One region of the Paenibacillus sp. NPDC055715 genome, then DNA from elsewhere that is predicted to be linked to it. Evidence: riboswitches for the same ligand, from Rfam matches in the RefSeq annotation. Region 1 holds a riboswitch; each other region holds the start of a gene.
What was found. A riboswitch is a leader RNA that binds a small molecule or an ion and turns the genes downstream of it on or off. The one in region 1 is predicted to bind cyclic di-AMP.
Positions count from the first base shown of each region.

Region 2: another riboswitch for cyclic di-AMP. It lies ahead of ACWGOO_RS20125 (C40 family peptidase); the one in region 1 lies ahead of ACWGOO_RS16325 (TrkH family potassium uptake protein).
Region 3: another riboswitch for cyclic di-AMP. It lies ahead of ACWGOO_RS04110 (hypothetical protein); the one in region 1 lies ahead of ACWGOO_RS16325 (TrkH family potassium uptake protein).
Region 4: another riboswitch for cyclic di-AMP. It lies ahead of ACWGOO_RS17560 (G5 domain-containing protein); the one in region 1 lies ahead of ACWGOO_RS16325 (TrkH family potassium uptake protein).

Region 1 is NZ_JBSHGA010000009.1:96,208-103,601, reverse strand. Features, by position in the region: gene uvrC (excinuclease ABC subunit UvrC) at 1-345, shown strand, start outside; gene ACWGOO_RS16330 (CPBP family intramembrane glutamic endopeptidase) at 314-2,044, opposite strand; cyclic di-AMP (ydaO/yuaA leader) riboswitch at 2,297-2,445, shown strand; gene ACWGOO_RS16325 (TrkH family potassium uptake protein) at 2,909-4,249, shown strand; gene ACWGOO_RS16320 (potassium channel family protein) at 4,268-4,945, shown strand; gene ACWGOO_RS16315 (LysR family transcriptional regulator) at 4,952-5,857, opposite strand; gene ACWGOO_RS16310 (succinate dehydrogenase cytochrome b558 subunit) at 6,084-6,758, shown strand; gene sdhA (succinate dehydrogenase flavoprotein subunit) at 6,811-7,394, shown strand, end outside.
Region 2 is NZ_JBSHGA010000017.1:40,991-48,384, forward strand. Features, by position in the region: gene ACWGOO_RS20100 (PTS sugar transporter subunit IIA) at 1-172, opposite strand, end outside; gene ACWGOO_RS20105 (MBL fold metallo-hydrolase) at 685-1,431, shown strand; gene ACWGOO_RS20110 (YwhD family protein) at 1,506-2,012, opposite strand; gene ACWGOO_RS20115 (M1 family metallopeptidase) at 2,137-4,101, shown strand; gene ACWGOO_RS20120 (hypothetical protein) at 4,113-4,940, shown strand; cyclic di-AMP (ydaO/yuaA leader) riboswitch at 5,226-5,363, shown strand; gene ACWGOO_RS20125 (C40 family peptidase) at 5,369-5,869, shown strand; gene ACWGOO_RS20130 (GNAT family N-acetyltransferase) at 6,175-6,681, shown strand; gene ACWGOO_RS20135 (4a-hydroxytetrahydrobiopterin dehydratase) at 6,756-7,055, opposite strand; gene ACWGOO_RS20140 (hypothetical protein) at 7,098-7,391, opposite strand.
Region 3 is NZ_JBSHGA010000001.1:822,354-829,747, reverse strand. Features, by position in the region: gene ACWGOO_RS04170 (HAD-IIB family hydrolase) at 1-391, opposite strand, end outside; tRNA gene ACWGOO_RS04165 (tRNA-Glu) at 634-705, shown strand; tRNA gene ACWGOO_RS04160 (tRNA-Lys) at 792-867, shown strand; tRNA gene ACWGOO_RS04155 (tRNA-Leu) at 883-965, shown strand; gene ACWGOO_RS04150 (MarR family transcriptional regulator) at 1,127-1,582, shown strand; gene ACWGOO_RS04145 (helix-turn-helix domain-containing protein) at 1,768-2,142, shown strand; gene ACWGOO_RS04140 (helix-turn-helix domain-containing protein) at 2,250-2,633, shown strand; gene ACWGOO_RS04135 (hypothetical protein) at 2,761-2,982, opposite strand; gene ACWGOO_RS04130 (hypothetical protein) at 3,179-3,475, shown strand; tRNA gene ACWGOO_RS04125 (tRNA-Leu) at 3,566-3,648, shown strand; gene ACWGOO_RS04120 (glutathione peroxidase) at 3,806-4,291, opposite strand; gene ACWGOO_RS04115 (hypothetical protein) at 4,428-4,583, shown strand; cyclic di-AMP (ydaO/yuaA leader) riboswitch at 4,756-4,931, shown strand; gene ACWGOO_RS04110 (hypothetical protein) at 5,047-5,442, shown strand; gene kdpF (K(+)-transporting ATPase subunit F) at 5,649-5,726, shown strand; gene kdpA (potassium-transporting ATPase subunit KdpA) at 5,877-7,394, shown strand, end outside.
Region 4 is NZ_JBSHGA010000011.1:7,200-14,593, reverse strand. Features, by position in the region: gene rnmV (ribonuclease M5) at 1-527, opposite strand, end outside; gene ACWGOO_RS17560 (G5 domain-containing protein) at 675-1,823, opposite strand; cyclic di-AMP (ydaO/yuaA leader) riboswitch at 2,092-2,374, opposite strand; gene ACWGOO_RS17555 (TatD family hydrolase) at 2,579-3,346, opposite strand; gene ACWGOO_RS17550 (HD domain-containing protein) at 3,388-4,671, opposite strand; gene ACWGOO_RS17545 (AbrB/MazE/SpoVT family DNA-binding domain-containing protein) at 5,003-5,257, shown strand; gene rsmI (16S rRNA (cytidine(1402)-2'-O)-methyltransferase) at 5,383-6,264, opposite strand; gene ACWGOO_RS17535 (tRNA1(Val) (adenine(37)-N6)-methyltransferase) at 6,261-7,016, opposite strand; gene yabA (DNA replication initiation control protein YabA) at 7,106-7,394, opposite strand, start outside.

The DNA.
Region 1 (7,394 bases):
GTGAAGGATGCCAAGCACAGAACCTCTCAACTACTGGTGGGGGATTCTCCCGAGGCCGTGACACTGGCCCGTAACAGTGAAGAATTTTACCTGCTGCAACGGATTCAAGATGAGGTCCACCGATTCGCCATTACATTCCATCGTGAGCAACGGGGCAAATCCATGGTAACCTCTCGTTTGGACTCGATTCCGGGAATTGGCGAGAAGCGGCGTAAGCTGCTGCTTAAGCATTTTGGCTCACTTAAAAAAATAAGAGAGGCCAGCGTCGAAGACTTCCGGCCTCTCTCTATCGGTGATAAGCTTGCGCGTCAGATTATAGCTGCCCTTCGGGAGGAGGAGTCGTAGAATACGGCTCTTCTTTTTTTATGGGCTCAAACATGACTCGATTGGGCTTCTTTGGACTAAACCAGTAAATGATGTAGCCCACGATGGCCGGTAGTACGATCCAGAACAAACCTGCGGTCAGGTTTACCGTATTTCCCAAACTCATCACGCTAAGACCCATCAAAATACTGTCAAAAATAACGTGGCTGAACATGGCGGCAATAAAGCCATAACGCAGGAACACAAAACTGAACAGCAATCCAAGGAAGGTCAGTTCGATTGGTCTGGAAAATACTGGGTATACAGGATACAGAGTATGCCCCAGTGCCCAAATCAGTGTGGTGATCAGACAGGCAACAAAAGTATTCCTCACCATCTTTTTCACCATCGGAATACCAAACAGACGGTATACGGCTTCCTCTCCAATACCTGCCATCCAGGCCATAATCGGCAGTAGCCATGGATAAGCCATGTTGTAAGGAGATTGTGTGGCATCGGTTGTGGAGAACGTATTAAACGTGCGCTCCAGTACAAAGAACAAAATGGATTGCACCCCAAGTAAAATAAATGCCCACAAGTAGCCCACATACATACTGCGAAGTACGTATAGCCCGTAGCCTGGCTCTTTGGCGCGTGGCCATGCATTCAGTCCAATCTTGCGCATCAGCCCGTCACCGCCGACCAAGGAGAAGTAGAGCGATACGGCCATGACGAAAGTAATAACCATTTGCATAACCATGAGAAAAACAAGCATGCCCCGTCTACCTGCTTCGGCTTGCAGTATAGGTAGCATGTTTAATGTCCCAGCTATGCTGGCAATAAAATATACAACAGAAAGAACAATGCCACGTACAAAGGAAGTGTGACGTCGTGTGAGTGAAGCGTATACGATGGCAAGTATGCCTAACGCCAAGCTAAATAAAGCATAGCCTGCATAGGTCATCCAATTAGCCCAGAACGTTTGTTTTTTAACATAATCCGTATAGGATGGTGGGGCAGAAAAGCTTTGTGTAAACGAGCGCACATCCCCGTCTTCAAACGTAAACGCGAGCGTAAGCACCGAGGAGCCGATTTTCTTATCGTCCACGGTATACTTCAACCCACCCTCGCCTTCAGCGGTCGCGAGCTTCAAGTCCGACGGTTTAAAGCCAAAGCGTTTTACCCAGATTCCTGCTGCCTGTTTCTTCGCTTCCAGCGTCATGTCTCCCTCGGCTGCACGTATAAGCCTGCTGCGTTCCTCCTCATCCGTAGAAACATCAGCTTGTGTGTAACTGGTGCTGGAGGTGATTCGTTTAAAGCTAACAACTTTGCCTGTGGACAAATCCACATGAATTTGCAGTTTATTTTTGGAAGAAGGTTCTGGCAAGTCAACCCGGAAGGTCTCGTAAGGATAACTTTTTTTCCATGTACGGTCATACTGTTGAAGCAGCTTTTCCCTGGATAAATAACCATACAGATCCGTTTCAGCCTGATAGGTCACAATAGGCTTTTCAGGCTGCGATTCGGTATACCCCAGCTTGGAGCGGGCAAAGTCCAGCGCGTGTAAGACAGCTTCCTGCTTGCTGATGACCTTGGCGCTCGTCAGTGCCTCCGGATTCGGATTACTCAACGAGGGAATAAGCAATTGAAAGACAAAAAAGCAAATCAGGCCAATCCCGCCCAGCAAGCCTAATCTTTTGAAGTTGGCCGTGAGCACGACCGGTTTCCCGATAGGATTCATGAGTTTCCTCCTTAATCTGTAAATAAGAACATCCATTAAAGATATCATACTGCACAGGTTCTCGCCAACAGACCTACGATATTCATGAAAATGGAGTGAAAGCACTTTAAAGTTTCAATAAAATAAGATAAGCTGCGATTAAAGGAGTCCTATTCTCCAATTACCACTAATTTAAGACGAAACCGGCTTTGTGCTCTGTATATAGAAGGATTATAATCTTGAGGCAATGGATATGAAATACATAGGTAACGATATACATTTGAGCCGAATTTCTTAGGAAAATGGGGGAACTATGTTACTGGGGTGGATGTTACAGCCGGTCTTGGACTGGAAGTGTGAATAGGGCATACTGTGCAGCCCGAATCCGCCAGCTAACCTTTTAGGCTGTGAGCAGGAACCCAGTCAGGCATTCGGTTTTCCGGTGTCTTTTTTTGTGCGATTAAAACGTTGCTGAGTTAAGTCCGCTTCGCGCTCCATTTGATCTTCCGATCGCTGTTGTCACTGAGTTTTATTGGATTAGATAAACCCTGTTAAGGTTAAAATTCAGAGACAAAGGCGAGCGCTACCGCTTCTCCAGATTCAAATGGAACGCTGCGCTGCTTCCTTTGCGGATACTTTTCTGTTTGCTAAAAAAACGGACTAAAGAAACTGAAAAGAGATTGGTGATTTTATGAGCTGGTAGTAGCGGAGGGGGCAGAATTGTTCTGAAGAAGCGCCAGCGTTTGCCTTTACCACCGGATTTTAACCATTAAAAGGGCTTATAAAATCAGAAAAAAATCCGGGGGTAACAGCAATCGGAAGAACAATCTGCACCCGGAGCGTCTCCATGTTCATAATTCACCAAGTAGGAGCAGTGATAAATAGATGAATCCCCATGCAAGATGGCTTCGGCTTTCTCCACCGCAGATATTCGTTGCGGGCTTTGCCATTATCATTCTTATCGGTAGCTTGTTGTTAATGCTGCCGATTTCCAATACAGCGGGGAAGCCGCTTGCATTTATAGATGCTTTGTTTACAGCTGCCTCCGCAACCTGTGTGACAGGTCTTGTCGTTAAGGATACCGGCACCTTCTTTACCACCTTTGGTCAGGTGGTTATCGCTGCGCTGATCCAGATTGGCGGTCTCGGCTTTATGACGATGGCTACTTTGATTGCGCTGGTGTTCAAGCGTCGTATTTCCTTGCGGGAGCGCCTGATTTTGCAGGAAGCGATGAATCAGACTTCTGTTGAGGGAATTGTCGGATTGATTCGTAGGGTGTTGCTGTACTCGCTAATTATTGAGGGCGTGTGCGCCACGATATTCGCGATTCGCTGGTCCTTTGATATGCCTGTAAGCAGGGCGATTTATTTTGGAATCTGGCATGCGATTTCCATGTTTAACAATGCAGGCTTTGATTTATTTGGTCACTTTCGCAGCCTGACAGGTTATGTGTATGATCCGATTGTTAATTTTACAGCTATGTTTCTGATTATTTCGGGTGGCATTGGCTTTGTCGTGATGTCGGACCTGACTGAATATCGCAAGCGCAAGAGACTGTCCTTGCAAACCAAGGTGGTACTCAGTATGACGGCTGCTCTGATTGTAGTCGGCACGCTCGTCATCTTTGTATTCGAGTTTACCAATCCGAAGACATTGGGCCCGCTGGATTGGGGTGGAAAGCTGCTGGGATCTTTATTCCAGTCCGTATCACCGCGCACCGCAGGTGCCAATACGTTAGATATCGCTGGCTTGCGACAGGCCACGCAGTTTTTCATCGTTATATTGATGTTTATTGGTGCCTCTCCTGGCTCTACTGGGGGCGGGATTAAGACGACAACGTTCGCGCTGCTCATTGGAGCCGTGATTTCGATGCTGCGGGGTCGGGAGGATATTGTGCTGTTCAAATATCGGCTTGCGCAGGGGCGAATTTACAAGGCTTTGACCATTACACTGCTGGGGCTGCTGTTTGTGATTGGCGTGACGATGATTTTGTCGGCAACCGAAGATCATCATTTTCTGATGATATTGTTCGAGACGGTGTCTGCATTTGGGACGGTGGGATTGTCCATGGGGCTTACACCTGATTTGACAGTTATAGGCAAGCTGGTCATTACCCTGACGATGTTTGCGGGCAGATTAGGTCCGCTCACGCTCGCTTATGCAATGACTCCGAAAAAGGGTAAGGAATTATATCGTCATCCGGAAGGCAAAATGATTATAGGATAAGGGAGTTTTCGAGTAGATATGAAAACGCAGCAGTTTGTAGTTATTGGTTTGGGACGATTTGGCTCAAGCCTGGCTTTGCAATTGGTAGATATGGGGTGCGAGGTGCTTGGCATCGACCGGAATGAGGATGTTGTGGACAGTATGAGTGAGCTGTTGACGCACACCGTCGTGGCGGACGCTACAGATGAGGATTCACTACGATCACTGGGCATCCGCAATTTCGATTGCGGCATTGTTGCAATTGGTGCTGATATTCAGGTCAGCATCCTAACTGCCATTTTGCTGAAGGAGCTGGGTGTGAGCAAAGTCGTTGCCAAAGCAATTTCTGTGCTGCACGGACGGGCGTTGGAAAAGCTCGGTGTGGACCGGGTCATTTATCCGGAGCGGGATATGGGGATACGGGTCGCGCATCAACTGGTCACGCCTAATTTGCTTGATTATTTGGAGCTGTCCAAGGAATACAGTATTGTGGAACTCAACGTCCCTGCATGTCTGCATGGCAAAACGCTATCTGAGCTGAATGCCCGCACTCGCTTTGGTTGCAGCATCGTGGCGCTTCATACGGCGAACGGTATCCTGATTGCACCAACAGCGATGGATCGGCTAAAAGCGGACGATATTATGGTCATCATTGGCTCCAATGAGAATATCGGCCGCTTCGAGGATGAAGTCGTTAACGTGAATGAGGAAGGCTAATCTCCTCTATACCATACGATAGCCCGCAAACGATGCCCGCGTCTCGCTGATCCAGCGCCGTGCTGTCGGCCCCAGATCGGTCGTCTCCGAGTAGATGAGGGAGGTGGTGCGCCGTGTCTCCTTCAAATCAGGCAAGTACAGCGCGGTCAGCCCATTATCCCGCAGCAGCTCGCTGCGCAAGTAGGATTTGGGCAGCAATGCGGAAGCCTTGCAGGTCGGCAGCAGGCGCACAATCGCCTCGAACGAGTCGATTTCCATACGAATATCCGGCATGATGCTGCTGCGCTGGAACAGGTCATCCGTCAGACTGCGGTACCAGGTTCCTTTGGAAAAAATAATCATCGGTAATCCTTGCAGGTCTTTCATCAAGACCGTTCCCGTCTTCATCGTTAATTCATGCCCGATCGGAACGACTAGCTCCAAGTGATCGTCAAACAGCGGAATGCAACGCAATCCGGCCTCATGAATGGCAGACCCGACAATACCGGCGTCTGCTTTTTTGTCGCGTACAAAAGCGACGATTTCATGGGTTTTGCCCGTGAGCAGCTTCAGCTCGGTTTGGGGATGCTTGCTCATGAAAGCTTCGACGAGCGTAGGCAGCGTCGTTTGGAGTGTCGTCAGACTCGCACCCAGTGTAAGCATGCTCTGGGCTTCGTTTTTGTGCTGGGACAGCTTTTGCAAAAAGCGGAGCTGCCGTTGCCGTTGCTCCAGCGCGAATGTATATACAAATCGGCCTGTTGATGTAATTTCGAGTCGTTTGCCCCGCCGATCAAAGAGATTCACACCCAGTTCTTCCTCCAGCTTGGCGATTTTGCGGGACAGGGCGGGCTGGGACAGATTAAGCAGCTTGGAGGCTTTATTCAGGCTGGATTGCTCGACAATGACGGCAAAAGCATTCAAATCCTCAAACAAATCATCCACTTCCTCTCTATATGCAAAAAAGACATAACAATTAATACGTATATTGCAATTCCATTATAAGCTGAAAAGGAGTAACATGAAAGCGACACAAGATGTTCACACTTTTGTTTTTCCTTTTAAGGGGCGCCTTATTGGACATTTCTTGTCGTGAACTGTCATTTTATATGTTATATTACTATTGAAAACGTTATTATTAGGAGAAGGGAGCATTACCTAGATGAGAGAATTTTATTCCAGAAAGCTGCACTCGCTTCTTGGCGTCATTCCGCTGGCTCTGTTTTTTGTAGAGCATTTGGTGACCAACTTCTCAGCGGTGGAGGGCGGCAAGGAAGGATTCAATCGCAGCGTGGCCTTCCTGAATGGTCTGCCGCTTGTTATTGTGCTTGAAACGTTATTTATCTACTTGCCACTGCTGTTCCATGGAATCTATGGCTTGTATATCGCTTATCAGGCTGATCCGAATGTCAAACGTTTTGGCTATTCGCGTAACTGGCGCTTTCTGTTCCAGCGCATTTCCGGTGTGATTACGTTCGTGTTCATTATCTGGCACGTATACGATACACGTATTCAGGTGGCCCTGGGTAATGTAACACATGAGGAGCTAGGCGGTGTGATGCATGGCATTGTGACGAATCCGGTCTATTTTATCCTTTATTTAATCAGTGTCGTTTCGGCATCCTTTCACTTTGCTAATGGACTATGGGCATTTATGGTCAGTTGGGGGATTACGGTGGGACCTCGTGCGCAAAAAGTGTCCTCCTATATCTGCATGACCTTGTTCGTAGTTGTATCCATCGGCTTCATCGCTTCCTTGCTGGCATTCCGGAGCGCGCAATTTCAGGAAACAGCAACCGCATGGGTGCAAAGCAGCGCTATTCAACAGCTACTGTAAACGAGGGATTCAAACGATAAAATAAGATCCTGAAAAAAAGGAGTGAGCAGAAATGGCAGCATCCAACATTATTGTCGTGGGCGGCGGTCTAGCGGGTCTAATGGCTACGATCAAGGCGGCAGAGGCAGGAGTTCACGTTCATTTATTTTCTTTGGTTCCGGTCAAAAGGTCCCACTCCGTTTGTGCTCAAGGTGGCATCAACGGCGCGGTGAATACGAAGGGCGAAGGCGACTCACCGTGGATTCACTTTGACGATTCAGTATATGGCGGCGACTTTCTGGCAAACCAGCCTCCTGTAAAAGCGATGTGCGAAGCGGCTCCGGGGATTATCCATCTCATGGACCGCATGGGTGTCATGTTTAACCGGACACCGGAAGGACTGCTGGATTTCCGCCGCTTCGGCGGTACGCAGCATCATCGAACAGCCTTTGCCGGAGCGACGACAGGGCAGCAGCTTCTGTACGCACTTGATGAGCAGGTACGACGCTGGGAATCCGAGGGCTTGGTGACCAAGCATGAAAATTGGGAATTTTTACAGGCTGTACTCGATGATGAGAGTATCTGTCGCGGCATCTGTGCGCAGGATTTGCGCACGATGGAAGTGAAGACCTTTGCAGCGGATGCGGTTATTTTGGC
Region 2 (7,394 bases), on a different contig from region 1:
GAGCCGTAACCTTTCCTTCAGACGGATGAATGGCGATACCGTCTCCCATTGCCTTCGTAGAGAACGCAGGATCTGGAACCTCTTCAAGGGAAACAATTTGTCCTTTAATCGGCGCTACAATGTCGAATTCTTCAACACGTGGATTTGCTTTCTTTTTCAACCATTTAAACATTCTACTAACACCACCTTATTTACAGATTACATTCATAAACAGTGAATAAGACTTAACTTTCCTCTTCATAGGAACCGGTTCCACAAAGGAGAAAATTAAAACCTAATTGGAACAGATTTCTACCTGAATTATAGTGAATGCCTTTCTATGATGTCAAGGCGCTATCAGTCAAATAACCACACAGTTCAACAACTTATTCCTACCAAAATTAAGAAGCACAAAAATGCGATTTTTCCTGCCACATAAAGAAAAATCACGTTTTTGATTTGAATTATGATTTCGTTACTCTTATATACTCCAACAAATCACCCGGTTGGCATTAAAAGATGGTGTTTGCTTAAACCAAATCTTGGCTGGTTAGCTAAAAGGTTTATATTACTGATATTGTCACACAAATTTAAAATGCTACATATTTACAAATAATTATTTTTGTGTTATAATATAGGTTTACAAATTTTGTTTTCATGATACGATCTCCCTTGGATTACATCAACTCTTTTTGGAGGGATTCGATGCATTTGGACAAGGGAATATACATGCTTCAGCTTTCTCCTACTATTATGGGAAAGACGGAGAGCATTTACCCCACTTTGATTTGGGACACAGATAACGTCATTCTAGTAGACACAGCTTACCCCGGGCAACTACCGCTTTTACAAGAGGCTATTTCAAAAATCGGATTTACAATTGATAAACTTACATTGATATTAATTACACATCAAGATCTTGATCATATCGGCAGCTTACCAGATGTGATACAAGCTTGCCCAGCCGCAATTCAAGTGCTTGCCAGCTCTATTGAAAAGCCCTACATACAGGGTGAGAAGCAACTTATAAAACTGACGCCCGAGGCGATAGCTCAAGCTGTAAACTCTATGCCTGAATCTGTTCCGTTAGAGTGGAAAAATGCATTTCAGCGTACGCTTGAAAATCCCCCAAGAGCTGTAGTCAATTCCATCATCGTTGCTGGAGAGGAATTGCCCTTCTGTGGAGGGATCGTGGCTATAGATACTCCTGGTCATACACCGGGACACCTAAGTTTTTACCATAAGCCAAGCCAAATCCTGATTGCAGGAGATGCTCTGCGCGTAGTAAGCGGCGAGCTACTGGCGCCAGACCCGCAATACTGCTGTGATTTCAATATGGCGAAAGAATCTCTTAGAAATTTGTTAACATACGATATTAAAAAAGTGATTTGTTTTCATGGAGGGCTTTACGAAGATAATTGTAATCAACGCATATCTGAAATATGTGAATAGAAGAAGCTGCTAGGCACAAAAAGACGACTACTGATCCATTCAGCAGCCGTCTTTTAACCGTTTAACCAAAGTTATTACCCTTCCAGCGCCTGCTTCAATTCCTCAGGCGAAGCGTCCCACCATTCCTCGTTATGCGAGATCAGCAGGCTTTTGAGCGCTGCTCTATCCTCGCTACCGAGATCGTCCAGCATGAAACGGCGCTTGAGCGCGTAATCCATGCGGTTGACGTGATCGGCGAGGATTTTCCAGCCGCGTTTGGCTTCATCGTCAATCCGCATCTCGCAGGCCGTTGCGCCACCGTACACACGTCCTTCGGGCGTGCGATCCACGGCTACCCATACCAGCCATACCTGGCGTCCGTTCGGTACATCCTCTTTATTGGTAGAAAACTTAATCCCGCGTTCTACCTTACTTTTGGCATGCATAGCACCGATATCAATTTTTGCCTCACCGCGATCAATAATGACCGGGGACATACTGTTCAAGTCGATTGAGCCTGCGCCGAAGCCCTTATGTTTACTCTTGCCACTGACAATGTTCAGTGCAATCTGTTTTTTGCCGTCCGGCTGATTTTCACTCATGCGTCACTAAGCCTCCATTTTCCGTCTTCACACTCATTCTACACTATAAATATTTTAACTAATAATCTCCCGAAAGCAAACATATACATGCTGTAGATGCTTGTCAACGGGAGGTATCCATTGTATGACCACAGCACGCACCAAAATCGTTTTATTGTCTACACTAGCCCTCGGTCTCCTCGCAGGGACGTTATGGTTTGCCTGGCAGCCCCAGTCAGAGTCTACGCTTGCGCCAAACATAGGCAAGCCCTTGGGGGCAAACATCCCGCCTGACGTGCCCAAAAGTCCTCCACAGCCCGCTTCAGAAATTCTTAGTAAGCGTGTGGTGGAATACCACATTGACGTGTCCCTGGAAGAAGGACAGGTTTTGAGGGGCACCGAGACGCTTACATGGAAGCATCCGGGCACCAAAACCGTGAACGATCTGTACCTGCATCTGTACCCCAATGCCTTCTCTTCCATGGAAACCACCTTCATGAAGGAATCCGGGGGCAAGCTGCGCGGCGACACCATGCCCAAGAACGGCTTTGGCTCCATGACACTAACTGAACTTAAAACGGAAGACGGTTTATCCCTCATGCACCGGACTCAATACGTGCAGCCGGATGACGGTAACGTGAACGACCGCTCGCTCATGAAGGTACGTCTCCCCAAGCCGGTCCGAGGCGGTGAAAGCATTACATTATATATGAAGTTTGAGGTAAAGCTACCCGCCATCTTCGCACGTATGGGCGCAACAGATGATTTCGTCATGGCAGGTCAGTGGTTTCCCAAACTCAGCGTCTACGAAACCGCCGGACAGCGCGGACGCGCCGAGGAAGGCTGGAATCTGCATCAGTATCATGGAAACTCCGAGTTTTACGCAGATTTCGGAATTTACAGTGTGCGGATTCGAGTGCCCGAAACACACATCGTGGCCGCAACCGGATTTCCCACCCGTGGAGCAGTCCGGCAAAATGGACAAAAAATATATCAATTCTATGCCGATGACGTGCACGACTTTGCATGGGCCGCTTCACCGAATTTTGTAGCCGTAGAAGAGCCATTTTCTTCTGCCGAGGTGCCGGGTGTCAAAATCAAGCTGTATCTCGACCCATCGCACAAGGAGCTCAAGGGGCGCTATATGAGCGCAGCCAAGGCCGCCCTTTCCTATTACAGCAAGTGGTACGGGCCTTATCCATATTCAACCCTGTCCATCGTTGTACCACCCAAAGCAGGCAGCGGCGCGGGCGGCATGGAGTATCCCACACTCATTACGGCCGCAGCGGCGGATAATCTGAATCCCGGCTATAGTCTGGAACGGACGGTGGTTCATGAGATTGGGCATCAATATTTTTATGGAATGGTGGCCAACAACGAATTCGAGGAACCATGGCTGGATGAAGGCTTTACCTCTTATGCAGAGGAACGACTCATGGAGCAGGAATATGGGCTCATCCCTAACTTGCCGTTACAGTCTGGACAGGTATCATCCCCTCAGCCGTTAAACCGTGAGTCCTGGAAGTACGGCTCGGCTGCTAAATATGCACAAAATGCTTATTCTCGGGGCAAGCTGGTACTACGTGGCATTGAACGCCAGGTCGGCGCGAAAAAAATGGACCGCATTATGCGTACCTACGTCCAGACCTACCGATTCAAGCATCCATTCTCACAGGATTTTCAGCGTATCGTCGAAAGAGTCACCGGACGTTCGTGGAGCCATTATTTTGAACAATATGTATACGACGGCCAGATGGCGGATTTTTCAGTGGACCGCATTACGAACCGCAAGCTGGCCAACGGATACGAAGCAACCATTACACTCAGCAAAAAAGGGGCGGATTATCCCAAGGTCCCTGTTCAATTCACCTTCAAGGACGGCACAACGATATTCAAGGCATGGGACGGCACTGGCAAAAGCATCACCTATCGACTCAAAAGTGCATCTGCGGTCTCCCATGTGGTTGTTGATCCGCTGTACACGATTGCGCTGGAGAACAAGCATATCAACAACAGCCTGAAGGCCGAACTGAACGAAAAAAACCAGACCCGTTGGAGCATAAGTGTAACCAAGCTGCTGGAGACACTGCTTGGAAGTCTGTCATGGTGAGGTGCCTATAGATGCGTACTGTAATAAAAGAAGGCTGGGCGCTTGTGCGCATACAATTTTATATTGTCATCATTCTGTTTCTGTATCGACTGCTATGGGGCGTTTTCCTCTATCGGCTGGTACAATCCGCCGTTACTCCCCTACTGCTGCGCTACCCCGATCAGGGTCAAAATGAACTGGGACAGACCTTGTTTTGGATGGAGAGCCAGATTGCCCTGACGGACAACCGAGAGGTCCATATGTACCTGTGGATACTACTGGGGACAACGGTGCTGCGTACACTGATTACCCCCTTCATCCGGGCGGGAATATACCAAAGTCTGCATACCCATGCGACCGAGCCGCAAAGTCTGTCCTTCTTCCGTGGGATGAAACGTCATGGCTTGTCATCAATGATCTATTACGTCATCGAGCTTGGACTCCTGCTGCTCCCTGCTTTCTGGGTGGTGCCAAAGCTCTACCCTATCGTAGCAGGGGCGCTGCAATCTCCCGCCTATCTCCTACATGTACTGCCTTATGCCATCGGTTGGATCGCTTATGGCTGGTTCATCTGTCAGTGCATCCTGTACATGCAGCTAGGCACCGTAGGTGGTCACGCCATACTGTCGTCGCTGCTCGCCTTCTTTCGCCAAATCCTCCCGGCCATCGGTATTTCGCTTCTGCTCGGCGCAGGCATGCTGCTCGTCCTTGGTCTGTTCGGCACGGTGGCGATGATTTGGACGGGCATGCTGGCACTCATTCTCCAGCAAACGTATCATTTTGTTACCAGTTTGGTCAGGCTATGGCACATCAGTTCACAGTACCGACTATGGCATACCGATATCTCCGGCAGAGGTTGAACCTTCACTCCGTTCCTCCCGAACAATCTCTGGCTGTCGACAGGCAACTATCCATCTCCATTCATATCCAGGCAAACGGCATATAACTGAATACTCTTAACAAAATCTGTTCCCGCGATAAAGGGAGCAGATTTTGTTGTAACTTTTTGCAATGAAACATTTGCCAAATCCAGCCGGCTTTGTTACAATAATTGCAGTGAACTGATAGTAACAACTTTGTAATCTTTATTGTAATCTTTGCCTTAAAAACATCGTTATCGTGAATACTGCTCTCCAAGGTGCACATCTTAAGTTAAGCCTAATTCCTGGCACCTGGGAAGCGGGGGAACCAGTTTGGGTGAATTGATCTCGCAACAGAGTGGTCATAGGGGAACCTTCTACCGAATCCTTAAGCTAACCTCGCAGGCATTGGAAGGGGTATATTTTTTTTGAAGAAGAAGCTAACGATCGCAGCCATGGGACTTGCCATTGCCTTTACATCTTTTACATTCGGTGGCGGCAGTGCATTTGCAGACTCCAAGATGGACCAGGTCATCCAAGATGCCAAAGGAACGAACTACAGAAGCGGAGGCACTACACTCGACGGGTTTGATTGCTCCGGCTTCACAATGTATGTATATCAAAAATTGGGGATTAATCTGCCCCATCAATCCGGATCACAATTTAAAATGGGATCTTCCGTATCCCACGATGAAATGAGACCTGGAGACTTGGTGTTCTTTAACACCACAGGGAGAGGCATTTCCCATGTAGGTATCTTCATAGGTGAAGGGAAATTTGCCCACTCCTCATCTTCACGTGGTGTAGTAGTTAGCTCACTGAATGAAAATTATTATGCTAACCGTTATATCGGTGCAAGAAGAATTATGAGCACAGACGCTTACCACGCCGTAGCTTCTGAAACTCCTGATGACGATAACGTAGAATAACTAACGAACAGCAAGCTAACCCTGAGCCGCAATTTGATTCTGGCTGGAATCGAATTGCGGTTTTTTTATGTCCACAACATCAGAAACGTTATCGTTACTGACGAACTGACACCTCAGAAGGTTTCAATTTTTGCGAACATCGTCGGTTTTACCGTCACGGCTGGGGGAGCATATGAGCAGTAAGTCCTTCTTATTTGAATGTATGCCCGAATTGGGTATGAAATAAACACGCTTGCCAATCCCCAATAACTTGTCTACAATCTGTTGTTAATAGTTTAGGTACCTATAAAAGGAGATGGGAAGACATGCCGGCCTCAGTATCTAACTACCGGATCGTCCCGATGGACGAGCATCAGGCGGCTGCAATCTGTGAATGGCGCTATGATCCACCCTACAACATATACAGCTGGCTACCTTGGGAACAAATGAAGGCGCTTGAAGTCGAATTTGGAAGCCCCACGCTTCGCCAAGAGCAATATGTTGCCGTACTGGATGACGAGAACACACTAACCGGATTTGCTCAATATTTCCCGATGATTGGCGTGACCCGGCTAGGTCTGGGAATGCACCCCGAATTGTGTGGACATGGCAGAGGCGCCGATTTTGTCCGTGCCATTGCCGAGGAAGCCAAACGACGCAACCCGGAGAATGAAATTGATCTGGAGGTGCTGACCTGGAATAGGCGCGCCATCCGGGCTTACAAGGCAGCCGAATTTGAGCTTACGGATACCTATGAACGTCAGACTCCCGATGGCAAGAAGTCATTTCATTGTATGGTATATCATCCCGACCACCAGCCTCGTGTTCTATGATAAAGCGCCTTCAGCATACAACTGCATTGTTGTATATCGAAGGCGCTTTTATCATACGGCAGACCATGATCGGCTCAATGACTGCTACGCATTTTCTCAAAAGCTTCATTATATTGTTGGGCTTCCTTAATATCCACGGCCATAATGCCACCGTCATCCCAGGAGGTTAAGCGCAGGGTCACGGTCTTGTAATCAATTGTAATAAATGGATGATGATTAAATGCTTCTGATATAGCAGCAACTTCATCTACGAATGCAATCCCTTTCATAAAACTGAAAAAATTATATTTCCGGACAATCCAGCGTCCTTCCTCCAGTTCCCAACCCTCCAGCTTTTCCAGATGTGCTTCAATCTCTTCTTGTGTAAAAGGCATGATACGACTCCTCCCCGTTGATAAATCCATAAGACGGCCTGTTCAAATCAAAGGTACCGACATCAGCTCCTCATCTCCAATGAGTACATAGATACGGTGCTGCTCCGGTTCATTGATGACAACGCCGCTGCCCACAGCGATAACGGGCTCTGTACCCAGCGCATAAAACAGGTCTTCCGCCAGAGCTTCATTGACTTCCTGACGCCCTGCCGGATCCAGCCTGTCCCAATCTTCTGCTTCCATTTCGAAAAATTCATAGCTATCCGGAATGCTCCCCAAAGCCTCTGTCAAATCGTTCAAAATTTGTTCATACTCCCGTCCGTGCTTCACTCCCATGCC
Region 3 (7,394 bases), on a different contig from region 1:
CATTGGTCAGGGTAACTTCAGAGCAGACGGCATTGATGTCTTCTTTTGCATTGCCCATAGCGATGCCCTTACCCGCCATCGTCAGCATCGGAATATCATTATAGCTGTCTCCTACAGTTGCGGCCTCCTCCATGGAAATACCCAGATGATCTGCAAGATAACGCAGTGCGTTTCCTTTGGAGGCATCCTTATGCTCCACTTCAAAGTTACGGTCTAAGGAAATGACCATGTTCAGGCCGGGGAATTCCCGATAACGCTCGCGTCCCCGGTTCAATTTGGCTTGATCAAAGGAGAAGCACAGCACGTTATAAATCTCTACATCCAGCGGAATGTCTTCATATGAGGGGATACGGGTATGCCCGGCCTGTTTCATCATTTGGTGCTTGAGCATACCGTCCTCTTCATGATTAATGCTCAATCCATGGACAGAAATGCCCCCGAAGAACCGTAGACAAAACGGTGCTCCTCTAGCTTTACCAGATCCCGGCGGGCGTGAATAAAGCAAATTTACGTAAGTAAAAATGCATTGTAATTCTCGGTAAACAACTTATTTTAAATTTTTTAAAATAAGTATTGTCATTCATTCTTCTATTTGATATACTCTTTCTTGTCGCCAAGTTGGTGTGAAAATGCGGCCCGTTGGTCAAGCGGTTAAGACACCTCCCTTTCACGGAGGTAACAGGGGTTCGATTCCCCTACGGGTCATTGTTGTCTTTATGGACTTCATGTTGCATGCTTAAGGGAAATTCTTGAGGTCTGATCTGATGGCAGACAACTTGGATGAACAGCACGAGCCATTAGCTCAGTTGGTAGAGCACCTGACTTTTAATCAGGGTGTCGAAGGTTCGAGTCCTTCATGGCTCACCATTTATATTTTATTATGCGGTCGTGGTGGAATGGCAGACACGCTATCTTGAGGGGGTAGTGAGCGTATGCTCGTGGAGGTTCGAGTCCTCTCGACCGCATAAATGGAATGAACGGAAAAGTCTCTCACGGTAGAGGCTTTTTTATTTGTGTAATGAAGAATAAAGTAGCCATACTTATGAAATAATGATTCCATAGTATAATCTAATGCCATAATGTTATAGAATGATAAGTATAAACTGATGAAGTGACGGTGAAAAATATGGACGCTCAACTGTTGGGAGATATATCAGAAAATATTTTGGGTTTGTTTCCGATTGTGAGGAAGAAATTTTTCACCTTCGGCACGCTCAATATTCCTTTACATTTGTCGCCTAACAACTTTCAGGTATTAATGCTTCTGCGGGAGGTGCGCTTGTCTACGGTATCTGATCTATCCAAACAGCTTAATGTCTCGCGTCCGAACATGACCCCTCTTTTGGACAAGCTGGTGGAGCATGGGTTGGCCGATCGCCAGTCGTGTGACTCGGATCGCAGAGTCGTGAATGTGGCGATTACACAAGAGGGCGATGCTTTTTGTGAGCAGGTGTTCAATACCTTTTCCGGTAAAATTCAAGAAAGACTGGTGCTTCTGTCGGAAGAGGATTTATTGCACTTGAGTGATACTTTGAACGAATTAAAGCGGATTTTTCTTAAAATCGACAACGCTACTACGTAATTGATGTAAGCAAACTGACGGAGGGCCGCCGTTTTCTTCGGAAAACAGGCGGTTTTTGTTGCATATTGTGGTATAATGAAAACCAACATACATAATTCGGGAATTTTAACATACGTGATCTTTGAAATGGAAACAGGAAACATGATATCGTTATTGGAGAGCCTGCTAGGGAGGAAGGGACTTCTATGCAATCTATTTACCAACGAATTGAGGAGCTTATCAAGGAACGGGGAATGACGAAAAAGGCGTTCTGCAAGCAGTTGGGTATTAGTACAGGGAATTTTGGTGATTGGAAGAGAGGCAAGACGACACCGGGCACGAATAAGCTCATTGAAATCGCTTCGTTTTTTGATGCCAGTCTGGACTGGATCATGTTGGGGCGGGATGTACAGGGTGAGGTGCTGAGGGAGTCGAAGGACCCTTATTTTTTTGATGCATATGGGCAACTGAATTGCCAGGGAGAGCAGCTTAGTAAAACAGAAAAGGATTTTATATTTGAGTATATTGAATTTACCCGCTTCCGTAAAGAGAAAAAGCAGGAAAATTCAACTACGGAATAAACGAGTGCAGCTATTAAAGTGATGATTACCGAATAAGTATGGTTGTAATGTTGGTTGGAATTTTGGGGATAGCTCAAGAAAAGTTAGGGTGTCGGAGGGGGATAATTTTGGGAGACCAAACGATTTATCAGCGAATTGAAGCCTTGATTAAGGATAGGGGAATGACGAAGAAGGCGTTTTGTGAAAAGCTCAAAATCAGCTCGGGGAATCTTGGGGACTGGAGAAGAGGCAAAACAACGCCGGGAACGATGCATTTAATCCAGATTTCGGACTTTTTTAATGTATCGCTGGATTGGTTAATGAAAGGCGTCAAGCCAGGTGAGGGCGTACTTCAGGAGCAGAAGGCTGCTTATTTTTTTGGAGTGATGGGGCCATTGAATTACCAGGCAGAGGACCTGGATACAGAAGAACAGAATTTCATATTAGAATATGTGGAATTTGCGAAATATCGTAAGCAAAAAGGTGAGAATGACAAAACACAGCCTGAATGATCTTCTCGCTAAAGATCACTCAGGTTAAAAACCCGTAAAACGGACCGGTGGGTTCGATTGACGAGTTTATTTGGTTTGCCGACGTTATAGCGTGCCGTATACTTGGGGGACGCTCACATCGTTGGTTTCAGAGTGGTGGTGCCTCCTTATAATCGTTATCGTCGATGTTGAGGATTGCAGCAACTTGTTTTCTGTGCCTTTGTGCTTTGCGGGTGCCGTGAATCAGATTGGACAAGCGTGAAGGCGGGATATTATGCGTTTCACAAAATGTTTTCTGATCCAGCCGAAGTTCGACAAGCCTTTGTTTGATGGCCCACCCGAAGGAGGTAACAGGCATTTTGTTGTTCAAGTGAAATCGCCCCTTACGGATTCTTGCGGAATAATTGGTGTGTTATAATAATCATCAGTAAACATGTTATAATTAACCATCTGAAACTATGATACACGTTTATACGTGTTTTTACAATCTTAAATACGTAATTTGGATAAAAATATTACTTATTAAAGTGATGGATGGTCTGAATAATCCATCGGGAGCCTGTTAATTGTACGAAATTGCAGTTGTATTCTGGATAAAAAAGCACTCTGTCACTGAAGAAAGTGGTGGGAGTGCTTTTGGCGTTGGTGCTGGAAGGGTGAAAACAGGCATCAGGGGGATGCTGGAGGCGTGTAATGGGGCAGGACGAAGAAATCAGTTAATTTCACCCGCGCTGGCGGTTGCTGCTCATATAGGGTGGCTGAACAACGATATAAAGGTTTTTGATAGCCATGCCATCGAGGGATGTGAGCTGAGGATGCAGATCGGTACGTACATAGTGTTCCAGGTCTTGCAGACAGGTTAAACGGCTCATTTAAAATATTTATTGTATTTATGTTTACAAATAGAATACAAGGGAGTATAATAAACCTGTTGCCTCGAAACATTAGAATTTGCGGTCGTGGTGGAATGGCAGACACGCTATCTTGAGGGGGTAGTGGGCGTACGCTCGTGGAGGTTCGAGTCCTCTCGACCGCATTACATGCAAGACACAGTTAAAAAAGCATTCTGACACGTTTTTAACGTGATTGGATGCTTTTTTTTGTTATATAAGCTGCACTAAAATATCCCTTTTTCCTAGCCACAGGAGCAGCCGCCTGGATTGGCTGCTTGTGAACGGTGATGAAGTGGCCTATCAGCTTTGCTGCAAGAGCTTCTCAATATCCCCCGCCAGTTTATCCGGAGTTGTCTGTGGGGCATAGCGCTTAAATACGTTCCCTTCGCGTGTAATCAAAAATTTAGTAAAATTCCATTTGATCGCTTTGGAGCCGAATATGCCTGGAGCTGTTTGGGTGAGGTAGCGGAATAAAGGGTGCGCCTGATCGCCATTGACATCTATTTTGGCAAACATCGGAAATGTAACTCCATAGTTGATTTGGCAAAACTCCGAAATGTCCTCGCTGGAACCCGGCTCTTGCTTGGCAAACTGATTGCTGGGAAACCCCAGGATTTCAAGACCCTGCTCATGGTATTGGTCATATAGTTCTTGTAGCGCCTTGTATTGGGGGGTTAGCCCGCATTTGCTGGCTGTATTCACGATGAGCAGAACTTTACCATCATATATGGACAACGGAATCTCTTTCCCTTGCAGAGTTTGTGCATCATATTCATAAACGGTCATGGTTTCCCTCCTGATTTGGTTTTCTACAATTAAATTGTAAGAAATTTAACGAAGGTTTGCAAGTCTATAATAGATGTAATGCGACGTCTGCAACTGTAAAATCGTATTTTGTCCAAAACGGAAAATTGCACTGCAAATGGGGCGAATTGCGTTGTTTCTCATCGTAAAAACAGGCTCAATCGGCGCTTATCAGGTGCATACAGCAGTTTTTCTTTCTCTTTTACAAAAAAAGGACAAAAAATGCTCTCCATACGCCAATATTGACATGCCTGATATTTTTGAAAAGAGATGAAAAACCGAGCTTGAAGGAGCTGGGAGAAGGATATTTATGTTGTAAGCGCTATAATTAATCTCTTATGCTCCAAAGGCGGATTTATAACCCCGCAGGTGAGCTTTACAGTATTCCTTGCGCGGGTGTATGATTCAGACGTAATTTCAAATGAAGTGAATGAAGCAGCAACGAATTGTCTATAGCGCTGAATTTTGCAGTTGCAAAAGCGGGGGAACCAAACGAGATCTATGCGGCTTTTAGAGGTCCGTGTGTCTCATGGGGTGAATTTTCCGGCCAAGTGCCAGAAATAGGGCGACTCTCACGTCCGAATCCGACAGCTAACCTCGTAAGCGTACAGGGAGAGGCAACAAACCGCCGTGTGCAGCCATGGTTTATTTTATCATGGGTATGTAAGAAGCCGGAGGAAAGCCTTTTTCCTTTGGCTTCTTTTTGTTGTCTTTTTATACCGGGAGAGGAGCTACTGATGGAAGGTCGGCTAATCATTGTCACTGCACCGAATGAATCGGGCAGAAATTTTGTGAAATTGCTTATGTTCAAAAAACTGGCGTTTGCGGTTCTTACGAATAGCGCTCAGGAGGAACGACAGCTCAAAAAAATGGGTGTGGAGCATATTGTTCGGATCAATACGATGCAAGCAGGGAAATGGAATTTTCCCAAAAAAGAAATTGGTTGCGTGTATTTGTTCGAGAACAGCTTGAATCTGACTTGCCGTTTTCTGCAAATATGCCGGCCGCTGACATCAGATTCGATCTATGTCATTACGCACGGCTATAATCCTCAAGGGATTTATCGAGGTTTGGGAGCGGACCATGTGATCTACACTTTGAATGGAGAGGTGGGTTTCCTGCTGAACGGATAGTCGTATAGGTAATATAAATAAAAATTTTCGCATTCATTGTATGGTGATTGTACGAGGATGTAAGAATGACGATCTGAGGACCGATACGGGAGGGTTATGAACATGATGGATATATACATGCTGCTCGTGATGGCTGTGAGTTATGGAGTGATACTGATGTTTGTACGCTGGTGTGATGCGCAGACCTCCAAAGGAGGGCGAAAAGGATGATGGTTGTGCTTACGCTTACGGCTATTGTGTTTGTGTATTTAATCTACGCACTCCTGAATCCTGAAAAGTTCTAATCAGCTAAACAGGATAAAGCGGGCGGGGGACAGCAGATCAAGGATGAGGCATCAGAGGTAGCGGGCTTTCGCAAACGTGTGCACTCGCTTGGTGCTATGAACCCGTCTGTTGTTCCAAACGCAGGAGCATTTTGGAGGAGGGAATAGATGATGGAGTTGCTGCAAATTGGAATTGTGATTGTGATATTGCTGCTCTTGGTGAAACCAGTGGGCACCTATATTTATCATGTATTCTCAAATGAACCGAATCGGACGGATCGGGTGTTTGGCGGAACGGAGAAGCTGATTTATAAGGTTATAGGTTTGAAGAAGTTGGAGAGCATGCGTTGGACCACGTACGTTATGAGCTTCATTGCTACGAATGTCGTGCTTGTGGCGATCAGCTATGTGCTGCTGCGCTTGCAGGGACTGCTTCCCGGTAATCCGGCTGGAAATGGCAATATGGAAGCGTCACTGGCATTTAATACAGTGATCAGCTTTATGACCAACACGAATCTCCAGCATTACAGCGGAGAAAGCGGGCTTACGCATCTGACGCAGATGGCGTTCGTTACGATGATGATGTTCACTTCGGCTGCTTCCGGATTTTCGGTTGCTGCGGCTTTTATGAGAGGATTGACGCGGCGCGGTGAAGGAATGGGCAACTTTTTTCAGGATTTTATCAAAGCGATTATACGGATTTTTCTGCCGTTGGCCTTTGTGCTTACGCTGGTGCTGGTCGGACTGAAAGTACCACAGACGCTTCAGCCTACGGCGGATATTACGACGTTGAGCGGAACACAGCAGCAGATTGCTTTGGGACCCGTTGCTTCGCTGGAATCGATTAAGCATTTGGGTACGAACGGGGGCGGTTTTGCGGGAGCCAATTCGGCGCATCCTTTTGAAAATCCAAGTCCCTGGACGAATGTGCTGGAAATTTTGGCGATGTGGGTGATGCCAGCTTCTCTGCCGTATACCTTTGGGCTGTTCGCTCGTAATCGCAAGCAGGGCTGGATTATTTTTAGCTCGATGATGGTATTGTTCCTTGTATTCCTATCCATTACGTATGTGTCGGAGAAAACGGGCAATCCGTTGATTCATGCACTGGGTGTGGATGCTTCTCAGGGAAGCATGGAAGGGAAAGAGGTTCGCTTCGGCATTGGACAATCGGTGCTGTTCACGGCGGTAACGACGGCGGCTACGACAGGTTCAGTCAATAATATGCACGATACACTGACCCCGCTGGGCGGTATGGCTGCTTTGGGAGAAATGATGCTGAACGTCATTTTCGGCGGTAAGGGTGTCGGGCTGATGAATATGCTGATGTACGCGATTCTGGGTGTGTTTATATGTGGATTGATGGTCGGCAGGACCCCGGAATTTATGGGCAGGAAAATTGAAGGCAAGGAAATGAAGCTGATCGCGATTGCCATTTTGGTACATCCGTTTCTCATTCTAGTGCCGACTGCTCTCGCCTTTATGAGTCATTGGGGATACGATGCGGTCACAAACCCCGGATATCATGGGTTGACTCAGGTGATATATGAATATGCGTCATCTGCGGCTAATAACGGTTCGGGATTTGAAGGTCTTGCGGATAACAACGTATTCTGGAACACGACAACAGGGGTTGTTATGTTCTTCGGACGATATGTATCTATAGTTGCATTGTTAGCTGTAGCGGCTTCA
Region 4 (7,394 bases), on a different contig from region 1:
ATTTGTGCCAGCGCACCGGCAAATTCCTCACGGCTAATCTGGAACACAGCGAGCCGTTTATGTAGCTGCTTACCGTTACAGTAACCAATACCCAGCACATTACCCAAAGCCATACGTCGTGCAGCAGCATTCGGGTGGGTGATAAGTCCGGCGTCAATCAGATCCGCCCAATCGATTAGAGGATCGGCCCCTTCCACCGTCGTATGCACCCGTGCGAGAGCATGTCTGATCGCTTCAGGCGAGGCATTCTCCACGCCAATATCCCCTTTGCGCGTCGCTTCCTCCTCTGGTATAAAGGCCTGCTTGCAGCCGGGCACCTTGGAGGCGATAATTTTGCGGATGCGCTCCCCTGCATGATCGGGATCGGTCAAAATAATGACACCCCGCCGCTCCTGCGCTAGTGCAATTTTGCGCAGCGTCATTTTATTAATGGCAGAGCCGCCCGTTTCTATTGTATCCGCTTCGACAGCACGGCGAATAGCCACCGTATCATCCCGACCCTCTACCACGATCACTTCCTTGATCATTTGCGTTTCCCTCCACTGCTACACAGTAAGCTATATTCATCTTTCCCTGCTTTTGAAAACAAAATAAGAAGAGGGTATCCTCTTCTTAGCATGGCATAACTATGATGTTAATACTATCGCATTGCCCTAAACATATACAACACGTTTTTAGTTGATTTCAGGCTTCACGGGTCCAATCACATATACAGTTTTACCGTGCTTCCGACCAAACTGATTGGCCTGACCCAAACTCTCATAATACACATCGATTTTGTAGCCTTTAATTGCGCCACCGGTATCCTCCGCACGGCGGAAGCCCACCCCTTCGATATACACCCACCAGCCGATTGGAATCACACTCGGATCGACAGCGATGGTGCGTCCTTCCGTGACACGCGAACCGGATGCGGTACGTGTACCGATACCTGATTCCTGTGAGGAGTACGCCGTCATGGAGACGTTTTGTAATACTTTGCTGTATTTAAAATTCACACCTGCTTTACGGACAGCATTGCCCGAACTAACTCGTGTTGCCTTAACGGCATCTTTGGGACCAACGGAAGCAGCAAGAACAACCGGTTTTTTCTTCGTTCCTACCGCAATTACCTTATCCACACGATTCCGCGCGACTTCCTTGTTTACCAGCTGCTTGGATACCAATTTTCCGTCATGGTATACCTTTTGAACATGCTGGACCACAATACCCGTTTTACCGCTTTGGATGACCCGATTATCCCCTTTATAGAGACTCGGATCGGACGTTTTGATGACCTGATAAGGTACCTGTTGCTTCTGTTCGACCTGCTGTTTCTTCACACGGACGATTTTTATGTCCATGTTAGACGAAACAGAGGCATCCAGATCAGGGTAAACTTTATCATTTGACGATAATTTATAGCCCGAGGCGCGAATGGCACCCTCTACTGTATTTTCTGTTGTGTACAGCTTCTTCGTCTCATTGCCTGAGGATACTTTGACCTGATTGGCACGTTTGATGACTACGCGATCCCCATCCTTTACTGCTCCGTTCAGCGGCATCGAAACCGTATCATGCGGCTGAAGTGAAATAGAATGCTCTTTGAGCAAATCTTGGAGCTTGAATTCCCGGGTTTCTACCGCAGATGCCTTACCGTCGATGACAAAAAAGACCTGTTTTTTAGATTGAGTGTACACCAGAATTGAAATCATAATCGTTAGTGCGATTAGAAAAATAGCAACCAAAGCAGCCTGGCGCACATTTTCTTGCTTCCAACGCAATACGTAAGACATGCTGGATGAGCGTGACTCATGGGACTCCTCTTTTTGGAAAATGCCCATTTCCTCCGTCCTCCTTACATAGCCCGCCGTCTGGAGTAAGACATAGTCGAGATTGACGTGACTATAACAGATTTTCTACAAGACAAGCCCGTACTGCGACTGTCCTGCACCATGTACCCGTCTTCGCGGCATGCTGTCCTCCCCTGTTTAATCACAGTATGATGACAGATTTTCTTTTATTCACAACAAAAAAGCCAAAAAAAGAGACTAGAGAGCTCTTTCGTGGCTTCCGGCATGTGCGAATATGCGGAAAAATCATGCACGAGATGGCTTCTCTCTTGTTACGCTTACGGGGTTAGCTGTCGGGTTCGGACGTAGAGAGACGCCCTAGCTTGGGTCAACCGCTCATGGCGGTCGCCTTCACATTCACCCCGAAGACCCAAAAAGAAATCGAAATACGGCCCCTCCACCTGTTCAATCCCATCCGGGAAAAGAATTTCGGTCGAGCCGGCTGGCGGAAGAGACGTTCCCTTCTTGCCCATACGCCGGACGTACTGTTAGCCATATCGGTTCCCCCGTTCCCTGTAAAAGGGACTCAGCGAGACTGGTTCATGAAATGAGCTGTTGATGTTTACACTCAAACAACAATTCACTGAAAAGATGATATCCTGTTTCTATTCATGTTGTAAAGCAGGTTTCAAGTACATTTTTAAAAATATTCGGTTAAAATATTGTAATATTCTTGAGTTTCCTGCAATAAACTCATGATTATCTTCGCCTATCTCTTTATTTTAATCGATTTCTTCACTTTTCCACTAAATATCAAATATTCCCAGTGCATTTTGGGTCGTAATTGACACTAATTCCTCCACCGTAATTCCCTTGATTTGGGCAGCCGCCTCTGCGACCAATCCCACGTGCGCGGACTCATTTCGCTTTCCGCGGAACGGATGCGGCGTCAGGTAGGGAGCGTCCGTTTCAATAAGCAGACGGTCCAGCGGCATCTGTGCGAGAACCTCCTTTGGCTGCTTGGCATTTTTGAATGTTATTGGCCCTCCAAAAGAGAGGTGAAAGCCCATATCCAGCACCATTTTAGCCGTCTCCCAGCTCCCGGAAAAGGAATGCATGACTCCGCCAACCTCACCCGCTTTTTCTTCACGCAAAATTTTAACAATATCTTCATGTGCATCCCGGTTATGGATAACAATGGGCATGCTCAGCTCACGAGCCAGTCCAATCTGGTTGCGAAGCACCCGATGCTGTACATCCTTTGGTGATGTGTCCCAATAATAATCCAGACCAATCTCCCCGATCGCCACGACTTTCTTATGACTGCATAACGATGCAATCCATTCCAGATCGCCCTCCTGCATCGTAATCGCATCCTGTGGATGCCATCCAATCGCCGCATAAATAAAATCATATGTTTCGACCAATTTCATGGTAGACGGAATGGTCTCACGGTTAAATCCGATATTAATCATACGGGTCACTCCCGATTCGAAAGCGCGTGCTATAACTTCTTCGCGGTCTTCGTCAAATTGCGGCGCATCCAAATGAGTATGAGTGTCGAATAAATTCAAAATTTTCGTCTCCTTTATTACTTTATTTGTCATATAATTGTCTATTGTTTGACAAAATAATTCCTTATTTCGTCAGGAAGCTTGTCCTTTACCCCATCCAATTTGTTTTGGGGATAGTACATATGATATTTACCCCGATGAATACCGCTAATGGAGCGCACAATTTCCGATACTTCGGAAATTTCTCTCACTTCTCCTTTGCGTCCCAGCAGTAAAATCTGGTTGTCCGTCGAGCCACCCTGCCGAAACACATCATAAGGAAGATCCGTCGGAAAATCAATTTCCAGATCATATTCCGGGTGCAAACCAACCTGCTCCAGCGCTGTCCGAATGTCGTCAATGGTATCTGTATCCATATTTTCGATCTCTACATATTTATACAGCTTGCGATCCATAAAACGGGCACTCAAATCACTTAGAATCTCGTCCTTTTCCCGTTTCCACTGACTGAACACTGTCTGAATCAAAGACTCGTCGAGCATCAAATATTGTTCCACCGTAAGCTCTCCCCGAAAGAGGTCCGGCAACGGCTCCAGCAGAAAACTAAACTCATATCCATTTCTAAACAGCTCCTTCGCCCGCTTGAAAATTTTACGCAATAAAATTTCCGAGCTGCGCGTCACAGGGTGAAAATAAACTTGCCAATACATCTGGTAACGCGACATCAGATAATCCTCTACCGCATGCATGCCTGACTCCTTCACAACAATCCTTCCATTATGTGGACGTAGCAGCCGTAAAATACGATCCAGATCAATAGTGCCATAATTGACGCCTGTCGAGTGCGCATCCCGAAGCAAATAATCCATGCGGTCTGCATCCAGTGGGCTTGTAACCAGGTTTACGGCAATCGGCTTGTCGTACGTTTTGGCAATCACCGCAGCCACCTTCGTCGGAAGCTCCTCATCGACTTGCCGTAACACAGCGTTAATCTCCGTATTCCCCAATACAATCCGGCATGTCCAATCCTCGTGGTTCATATGAAAGGCCTCTTCTATAGAATGGGAAAACGGGCCATGCCCCACATCGTGCAACAAAGCTGCACACAGCGCGACTAAACTTTCTTCCTTCGGCCAATCGGAAAATTCATCGCGTTCAAATTGGGAAATAATACGCCGTGTAATTTCGTATACACCCAGCGAATGCGAAAAACGACTATGTTCCGCTCCATGAAACGTAAGATAAGATGTACCCAACTGCCGAATTCGGCGCAAGCGTTGGAACTCTGAAGTATTGATCAAACGCCATATCACTGTATCCTGAACATGGATATAGTTATGTACCGGGTCCTTAAAAACTTTTTCTTCACTGAGTGGCTGGTGCAAGATATCAGCTCCTTTAATATTCTGAATAATGGATTAAGATACAAAGAAATCCTAAACAATCCCCTTCATTCGACATTGTTTGTCGTAATATGTCGAATTATAACTTTTCGGCATTTCCAAATCGACAAATGGCTTAAATCATCAATAAAATAAGGCAGTGCACACGCATTATGACCTTTATTCTAAATACTTTTGCATAATTAACCTGTTAGCATATTTTTAAGGTTGACTGTTTTGGGAATCGTTGGTATAGTAAGTATCAGAAAAGAGAAAAATTTGTCGAATCATGACACTTATATTATTTTAAACGGCGAGAGGAGCCTGATTTATTATGATGAAATCCACTGGTATTGTAAGAAAAGTTGACGAGCTCGGACGTGTTGTTATTCCAATCGAATTGCGCCGCACATTGGGTATTGGCGAAAAAGACGCTTTGGAAATTTACGTTGATGGCGAACGCATTATGCTCAAAAAATATGAGCCTGCTTGTATCTTCTGCGGCAACGCCGAGAACGTAATTTACTTCAAAGGAAAAATTGTTTGCCAAGATTGCATCTCGGAAATTCCAGCACCTGTGACAAACTAAGATTTTTAGTATATAATAGACTTATAAGAGATTGTTAATTCTAACCTTTTTCATATATACTCCTTGTTGCCTTCCACGGTTTGAACTCAACCGCTGGAAGGCCCTTTTTTTGTTCAAGGAAGTTTTCATAAAAGCGCGTTATATACATCCCTTTTGGAAATGGAGCGGTCGGTAGCTGTACGCTTCATAGCGTCCTTGCGTGTCAGCCCTTCTGTCTCATAATGCGCAACGTGGGCCTCCAAAGATAAGGATCGCCACCATGCCTGTCGCTCCTCTTCCTCTTCTGCTTCGTTTTTCCCTTCAACTACCAGGCAATATTCACCGAGCGGTGGATGCACCTCCAGTCTGTCAAGGCATTGCTCCGATGTTCCTCGTATCCATTCCTCATGCAGCTTGGTCAACTCGCGTGCAAGCACCACTCTGCGTTCCCCCAGTGTTTCCTTCAATACCGTCAACGTCCGCACAATACGATGAGGAGATTCATAAAACAGGATCGTGCCGTGAGATACCTGAAATGATTGTAGCAGCTTCTCCAAATCCTTTTTCTCCCGTGGAGGAAATCCGGCAAATGTAAATCTTTCCGTATCCAGTCCGGAGGCAATCAAAGCTGACAATGCCGCGTTCGCCCCGGGAATGGGAATAACGCTAATTTCCGCTTCCAGCGCCAGCTTGACCAGATCCGAACCCGGGTCCGAAATGGCCGGTAGACCTGCATCGCTGACCAGTGCCAAATTTTTTCCTTCTACTATATAACGTATCAGCTCAGGCCCACTGGCAGCTTTATTATGTTCATGATAGCTGAATAGCATTTCCGGCGTGATATCAAAATGTGTGAGCAGTTTGCGCGTCTGCCGCGTGTCCTCCGCCGCTATAATACTGCACGATTTTAAGGTATTAATCGCCCTAAAGGTCATATCGTCCAGATTACCAATCGGTGTCGCAACGAGATACAGCTTGCCCCGTTCTTCTCCGCTGGTTATAAAACTTTTTTGCACCGCTGCCTTCACAGTAAATCCCCCTTGCTTACTTCTCCATAGATATCCCTTATTTCCTGAGTATAATTCCCACTCTCCTGATATACAATGAGCGGAGGCAACAGACGAACCTCCGGCTTACCATCACATAGCGCCTCGATGAGCACCATATTCGCCTCCATATGGGCCCGTGGGTGGACAAACCGAATCCGTTTCGGCTCCAGTCTGTTGGCGCGCATCAGTGTTATAATCTCACCCAGCCGCTGCGGACGATGAACCATGGAGACCTTTCCACCATTACGGACAAGCCGTGTACACGCCTGAATGACCTCTTCCAGCGTACAATGCACCTCGTGACGTGCAATCGCCTGATGAGGGTTTAGCTTGATATCACTGCCGTTTAGCGGCATATAGGGGGGATTTACCGTAATTGCATCATATACACCATGCCCCGTGATTTGAACCAGCTCACGCAGATCCCCTTCCCGAATCTGAATCGCTGCCTCCAGTCCATTCAGGCTGACGCTGCGTCTAGCCATATCAGCCAAGCGCGGTTGAATCTCAATTCCTTCGATAGCCGCTTTAGTTCGTGTCGTTAGCAGCAGGGGGACGACCCCGTTGCCTGTACACAGATCCAAAATCTTTCCACGCTGCGGAATACCGGCAAACCGCGCCAGCAAAACCGCATCCATGGAAAAGCTGAACACCTCATCACTTTGGATAATACGCAAATTATGTGACAATAGATCGTCAATTCGTTCAGACTTCTGTTCATTTTCGTACATAGCGCTCTCCCATCTTTTTACCCCAAATCGTTCTGAACCCATACTTCCTTACAAAAAAGCCGTAGGCACCCTGCTCCTACGGCTTGTTTTTATTTATTCAAAAATGACAGACAGAAAAGGCAATCGCCTTCCGTTCGCAAATGTCCGTAATACACGTTGCATATATGAAATCCTTCATGATACAGCCTTGCCAGATTGTCGTGGCCTTCGCCCACAACCTCGCCCGTTTCCTCTTCATCCTTAATGACGATCGGAGGAGAAAGCTTCGGCCTTTTTGCCGTCTTTTCTTCTCTGGAGGTTTCACGTTTGAGCATCTTGCGCACCTGTTCGTTTTCAATCGTTAGTCGTTGATTTTCCTCCAGCAGCTCTTTTACTGCC